DNA from 3 places in the Neobacillus sp. YIM B06451 genome. Region 2 is predicted to be linked to each of the others. Evidence: riboswitches for the same ligand, from Rfam matches in the RefSeq annotation. Region 2 holds a riboswitch; each other region holds the start of a gene.
What was found. Region 2 has a riboswitch for lysine ahead of RB160_RS19505 (transporter substrate-binding domain-containing protein). Riboswitches for the same ligand answer to the same signal wherever they lie in the genome.
Positions count from the first base shown of each region.

Region 1: another riboswitch for lysine. It lies ahead of RB160_RS07245 (amino acid permease); the one in region 2 lies ahead of RB160_RS19505 (transporter substrate-binding domain-containing protein).
Region 3: another riboswitch for lysine. It lies ahead of RB160_RS13195 (aspartate kinase); the one in region 2 lies ahead of RB160_RS19505 (transporter substrate-binding domain-containing protein).

Region 1 covers NZ_JAVFKJ010000002.1:526,276-528,546, forward strand. Annotated here, with positions in the region: gene RB160_RS07245 (amino acid permease) at 1-1,034, opposite strand, end outside; lysine riboswitch at 1,150-1,325, opposite strand; gene RB160_RS07250 (membrane-associated sensor domain-containing protein) at 1,461-2,271, opposite strand, start outside.
Region 2 covers NZ_JAVFKJ010000015.1:13,089-15,359, reverse strand. Annotated here, with positions in the region: gene RB160_RS19510 (amino acid ABC transporter permease) at 1-213, opposite strand, end outside; gene RB160_RS19505 (transporter substrate-binding domain-containing protein) at 286-1,131, opposite strand; lysine riboswitch at 1,235-1,416, opposite strand; gene RB160_RS19500 (glycoside hydrolase family 32 protein) at 1,592-2,271, opposite strand, start outside.
Region 3 covers NZ_JAVFKJ010000007.1:11,794-14,064, reverse strand. Annotated here, with positions in the region: gene uvrC (excinuclease ABC subunit UvrC) at 1-910, shown strand, start outside; lysine riboswitch at 980-1,159, shown strand; gene RB160_RS13195 (aspartate kinase) at 1,270-2,271, shown strand, end outside.

The sequences.
Region 1 (2,271 bases), on a different contig from region 2:
TTGTTTTCCTTTAGGAACCACGGCAGGAAAAGCCCTTGCTTTGCAGCCTGGAACGGGATTTCCGCGCTCAGCATGACCCAGCCAAGAGTCGAGCCGACGAGGCTGATCAAGCCGATTGCAGCGAGCGCCTGGCCACCAGCCGGTCCGAGCACCTTGGTAATCGCGTCAATAAGCGGCTTGTCGGAAGCAATGAGTTCTCCCTGGCTGAGCATGCCCATGACAAGGATGGAGATACCGATGTAAAGCGCGAGCGCGATGAGCAAACCCAGGATGGAAGCCCGTTTTACATCGATTTGTTTTTTCGCCCTTGACGCAAAGACAACAGCGGATTCAACGCCGATGAATGCCCAAAGTGTAGACATGGCGGCTGAATTCACCTGGCCAAGCAAACCGATTGTCTGGCCGCTACCGTCGACCCGCGGAGCGGTGAGCGGCAGGATGTTTGTTTTACTGAATGCGAATAAACCAACAATAATGAACAAAACGAAACCAATAACCTTCGCAGCGGTGGCGGCGAAATTCAGCTTTCCGGCGTTCTCGATTCCGCGCAGAATGATGGCATGGGTTGACCAAAGCATCACCGTGCAGACGATAAACGTCAATCCGTTGCCGACCTTCACGGTTAATCCGCCAATCGAAAACCATTCCGCCTGGCTCGTCAAAATCGGGAAGAACGTTGACAGGTAGCCCGCGAATGTTGTGATAATCGCAATATTCCCGGCAAGGTTCCCAACCCAATAGCCCCAAGTCGCCATAAAGCCTGACAGCCTTGAAGCCTGAGTGCCGGGCCTGAACAATTCCTTCGCATATATTTGCGGCCCGCCCTTTAGCTCCGGCTTGCGAATCGCAAGGTTTCCGAACACAAGGACCGTCATCATAACCCCAAAGCCGGTCAACCCCCACGCCATCATCACGCCTGCAGGGCTTGCCGCCTCAGAAAGCGAGCGCGGCAGCATGAAAATGCCTGATCCAACCATATTTCCAACGACAAGTGCCGTCAATATCCATAAACCAAGTTTCCCTTGTTTATTCATCTATCATGTCTCCTCTCTTCACTGTCTAAAAAGAAGCGGGGAACGTACCCATACTCCAAAAATAGGCACAAAAAAAACACCCCTGATACGGAGTGTATTCGTGCCGCATCAGACAAAACGGGATAGTTCACCATGGTTTCCCATGGCAGTCCTGCACCTATTCGGATACAGTCCCAGCTGACGCAGTCAGTGACCTGCGGCGCTTCGGCGGTTATTCCTTTCATCCGGCCTCCCCGGGGTGCCTGCCCCTCTTCCGAATTACTCCTAATACCCGCGACCTCTACCTCATCTCGCTGATGAGGAATCTATATAATTGGATTATGTGATGTTTTTTAGCCTTACCTAGGATAAAGCCTCGCAGGATGTTTGTCAACCTGTCCCACGCAACGCCCGGCCCGGGTGGCCAATTTTCCAAAAGACCGTCAATTATAGTGTTTTCAAGGCTTTCCCTTTCCTAGCAACAGCCGGTTGCGGCCTTTCACGGGCTCCGTAATGGACAAAATTGGAAACATCGACGGCTGTTCCCGTAATTTCTTCGACCTTCCCGCCTTTTGCGATTGGCACGAGGGAAATGGCAAAATGACGTTTGTTAAAATTGGCCAAAAATGTCTGTTTGGTGCCGGTTTCCCAGCATTCGTGGCAGTAGTCGAGTGCATCGCCTTCCATTGGAGGCAGCAGGTCTTCAACGTCGGTGCCAGTGATTGCGGACGGCTTGAGCCCATTCTCGCGGAGTAGGCCGCCCTCCATATAGGTGAACATTAATCGCCCTTCTTTTTTCGTAAAAGAGAAGACGGCCCCCGGGGCTAGCTTTACAACGGCATTTTCTTCCGGAACCGGTTCCTTTTTCTTCAGGAGAAGGAAAACGCCTTTTAAGATGAAATAATAGCCGAGCACTTTGAAGATGTGTCCAGTAAAATTGTCGAGGTCGAACACGCTTTGGTAAACAGTGAAGATCATCTCCGACAGAAACAGTAGTGTAAAGGCGAGCGCGAGATTAAGGTGTGTCGTGCATTTTTCAAGATAATAATGGTGCAGGCAGACGACGAGTGACAGAAAATGCAGGAAGCTGATGAAGTACTCAAGGCCATTTTTAAGAGGAGTCGTCCCTTGCCCTTCGATAACAAGGACGGGAAGGCTCTTTTCAAAGATGAAAACAATTGCCATGATTGCCAGTCCGAGCATGATTGCGGCGCTTAGAACAGGCTTCCGAAAATCCCTCCTCACGAGCTTGTCCGGC
Region 2 (2,271 bases):
AATATATGCCGATAAAAGAAAATTAACGATTGCCAATACAATCTTTTTCAGTCCCCGTTCAGGAACAGGAATCGTCCGGATGATGCCGGCAATCAAGCCGATAATTGCTCCGGCAATTGTCCCAACGAGCGCAATCCATAGCGTTGTGCCGGCTCCGCGCAGGAACATCTCCCAGTTTTCCGATACGATCTTTACAATCCATTCGATGCTCATGCTTCTCCTCCTCCATTTCATCATGAAACCGGCTGTATGCAAGACACAGCCGGTTTCCACCGAAATCTATCTCTATTCTGCCGCCGGCTGGTTCTTGATTGCTTCATCCATGATGCTTGTTTGGTCTTCTTCGGAAATGCCGCTCAGGATTTCATTGATTTTGTCCTTCAGGCCGCTTCCTTTTTTAAGTCCGACAGCAATCGCTGTGTCATCTTCGGATGTTTTGAAACCATCCTCGAATTCGACCATCGCAAAGTTTTCGTTCGCGGCTGAAGCACTCACAGCTTCAGGACGCTCAGAAACGTATCCATCTATGATGCCCGATTGAAGCGCGACCCTCATTGCCGGGAAGTTATCCATCGCTGTTGCTTTCTTTACGCCTTCAATTTGGTCAATGACGGAGTAATGGAATGTATTCAGCTGCGCAGTTACCTTCGCACCTTTGAAATCGTTAATTGATTTCGCTCCTTCATACTTGCTTCCTTTTTTTACAACCATTACAAGATTCGATTTATAGTAGTTGTCCGAAAAGTCGATTGTTTCTTTACGTTCTTCCGTTGGTGACATTCCTGCAATAATCGCGTCGATTTTGCCGGAAGTCAATGCCGGTACAAGGCCATCCCATTCTGTTTTGACAATAACGAGTTCTTTGCCGAGTCCATCGGCGATTCTCTTGGCGATTTCCACATCATAGCCGCCAGCATATTCAGATGATCCCGAAATTTTGACAGCACCATTTGAATCGTCTTTTTGCGACCAGTTAAAAGGAGCGTAGCCGGCCTCAAGCCCTACTTTGAAAGTATCCTTTTCTTCCTTGCCATTCGAACCCGATTTTGAACTGTCTGTACCTCCGCAACCGGCCAATACGAGGATTGCGGTAAGCAATAATGCCAGAAATAACGTTCCCTTCTTTTTCACCTTAAACTTCCCCCTTTATTTTATTATTTAATACACCAAAAAGCGGCCTGAGATAAACTCAGGCCGCAACATGTATAGTTTGCGCCCAAATCCTCTCTTACCCCAATGAGATAGCACAACTCAATAAACCGGGCAGTTCATTGAGACAGTCCTGCAATTATTCATTGCAGGCCCAGCAGGCAATACTGAGTATATGGCCCACTTCGGCGATATTTCCTTCTCCCTAGTCTCGATGCTTCTCAGGCTCCACTAAAGACTGTTAAATACCGCGCCTCTACCCCACTGTGAAAGTGAGGTGGTTCTATTAAATTATATACAAATTAGACTATAACATTCCGACAAATCTGTCAACCTAATTTCCGCCTAAAAGCCTATATACTGATTCCATTTGAGGATTCATTTGGATAATAATATAGCCTTAAATGGGAAGTCAATCGGGGCTATAACACCGTTCATAACTTTAAGATTTGTACCGTTGAATCTTCAGCTTGTCCAAATCCCACTTTACAAGGCTGAAGCTAGCCTTTCCATAAAAGGAAATTGTTTCGTCTTCCATGTTGGGGAAATAACGTGCTGTAAATACTTCTTCGCCTTCGTTCACGAAAATTTCCAATGAAGAATGATCCATGTAAATCCTTAGCTGGGTTAGGTCCGAGAGCGCGCATGTTCTTCTTTCCGGTTCGCCTGTTTTAAAATTTTTCCTTATGAGGCTAATCTCTCGTTTATCGGAATCGTAAAACAGTTCTGCTTCGCTTCTAAACCGGATACGGAACCCTCCGTTATTCACTTTGAGGCTATCCAACAGCAATTCCACTGATTTTCCCATGACCCCATTGAATTGAGTTGCCTTTCCGGCCAGTTCGACATTCTCGATTTCCACTCTATTTTTTCGCAGCAAAGAGAGCTCATAGATTGGCCGCTGATAAACCTTATCGCCGTGAAGGCTCAACTCCCTAGGGATGGTCAGTGCATGTACCCAGCGATTGATTAGAGTCGGGTGGGACGATTCATTCTCATCGGTGATCCCCATCCAGGCGTAAAGGATTGTTCTCCCCTTATCGTCAATAAATGTTTGCGGCGCATAGAAATCAAACCCACGGTCAAGCTCTGTAAATGGGCCATGCCTGAATTGGGCCGATT
Region 3 (2,271 bases), on a different contig from region 2:
GACGTTCCTTGGCCAGTTTTACTCGAAGGCAAACCACATCAAGCCGCGGGAAGTGCTCATCCAGGACAGCGTGGACTGCCAGATGGCGGAGCAGCTGCTGGAAGTAAAGGTGCTCCAGCCGCAGCGAGGACCAAAAAAGGACCTCGTCAAGCTGGCCGTAAAAAATGCACAAATTGCCCTGAATGAAAAGTTTTCACTTATTGAACGGGATGAAAACAGAACGATTAAGGCAGTCGACAATCTCGGGGCCCTGCTCGGCATCCATACACCGAACCGGATCGAGGCGTTCGACAACTCGAACATCCAGGGAACCGACCCGGTATCTGCGATGGTTGTGTTCATGGACGGAAAGCCATATAAAAAGGAATACCGCAAATACAAAATCAAATCGGTTAAAGGCCCGGATGATTATGAATCGATGAGGGAAGTGGCGAGAAGAAGATACTCCCGCGCCTTGAAGGAAGGCCTTCCGCTTCCGGACATGATTATCATCGATGGCGGGAAGGGACATGTCGAGGCAGTAAGAGACGTGCTTGAGAACGAACTTGGGCTTGATATTCCACTTGCCGGCCTCGTAAAGGATGAAAAGCACAAAACATCCCAGCTTCTGTACGGAAATCCGCTGGAAATCGTACCATTGCCGCGCAACAGCCAGGAATTTTACCTGCTGCAGCGGATCCAGGATGAGGTCCATAGGTTTGCGATCACCTTCCATAGGCAGCTTCGCGGGAAGAGCGCCTTCCAATCTATATTGGATTCAATTCCGGGGATTGGTGAAAAGCGTAAGAAGCTCCTTCTTAAAAATTTTGGGTCGGTGAAAAAAATGAAGGAAGCTACCCCGGAGGAAATCACACGCATAGGCATACCAGGGCCTATCGCCGAAGAACTTTTGAAAAAATTGAACTCTTAGGGTTGGCGAATAAAAAACCGCTGTGCTATAATGATGGATAATTTCATATACTATCACTTTGAATTCTAAAGTGAAGGTAGAGGCGCGGGCTTCAAGAGTAAAAATCCGGAGAAGAATGGATTCCATGAAGGATTTTGAAAGGGGAGACCGCCGAAGCGGCGAATGGATCCATTCCGGACGCTTGCTGGTCCTGCATTGAATAAGTGCAGGATTGTCAGGGTTTACTAATCCTGGAGGGCTATCTCACATAGATGCGTAGATTATTCACGTATCCGGGCAATGAGATGTCTCTCATTGCCCTTTTGATTTGTGCAGATACTAACTAAAAAGGAAACCAGCAAAGGAAAGTAGGGGAAACAGTGGCGATTATTGTACAGAAATTCGGCGGCACCTCGGTTGGGACGCCCGAACGGATCATGAATGTAGCAAGGCGTGTAATCGAAGAATGCGAACAAGGCAACAGTGTTACGGTCGTCGTTTCAGCGATGGGAAAAACAACGGATGAACTTGTGGGGCTCGCAAAGCAAATTACCCCATCCCCTTCAAAAAGGGAAATGGATATGCTCCTTACAACAGGGGAGCAGGTGACCATCTCGCTCCTTGCAATGGCCCTGAACGCTCTTGGCAAGGAGGCCGTTTCTTTTACAGGCTGGCAAGCCGGGGTTAAGACTGAAGATGTTCACGGCAACGCCCGAATTAAGGATGTCGAACCGCACCGGGTGCTCAATGCTCTTGAGGAAGGAAAAGTGGCGATCGTCGCTGGTTTCCAGGGAGTTACAGGCCAGTGGGAAATTACGACACTTGGACGCGGCGGTTCGGATACGACAGCCGTGGCCCTTGCTGCGGCCCTTAAAGCAAGCCGCTGTGATATTTATACGGATGTAACCGGAGTATTCACGACAGACCCTAGGATTGTGAAAAGCGCGAGAAAGCTACTCTCGATTTCTTATGATGAGATGCTTGAGCTTGCCAACCTTGGCGCCGGTGTCCTGCATCCAAGGGCGGTCGAATTTGCAAAGAATTACGGCATCCCGCTTGTAGTGCGGTCTAGCATGGTAAAAGAAGAAGGGACAATGATTGAGGAGGAAGTATCCATGGAAGAAAATTTAATTGTTCGCGGAGTCGCATTTGAAGATCAAATTACACGGGTTTCGGTAATGGGGCTGGCCGAATCGCTGAATGGCCTGCCAGCAATCTTTGCTTCGCTAGCCAAAAATGGCATTAACGTAGATATCATCATTCAAAATATTACTGGTGACGGAACGGCCAACCTTTCCTTCTCCATCAAAACGGAAGATCTTGAGAAAACGATCGAAGTCCTTGAAGCGAGCCGAAAAGCATTGGGCTATGGGAAAATTGAA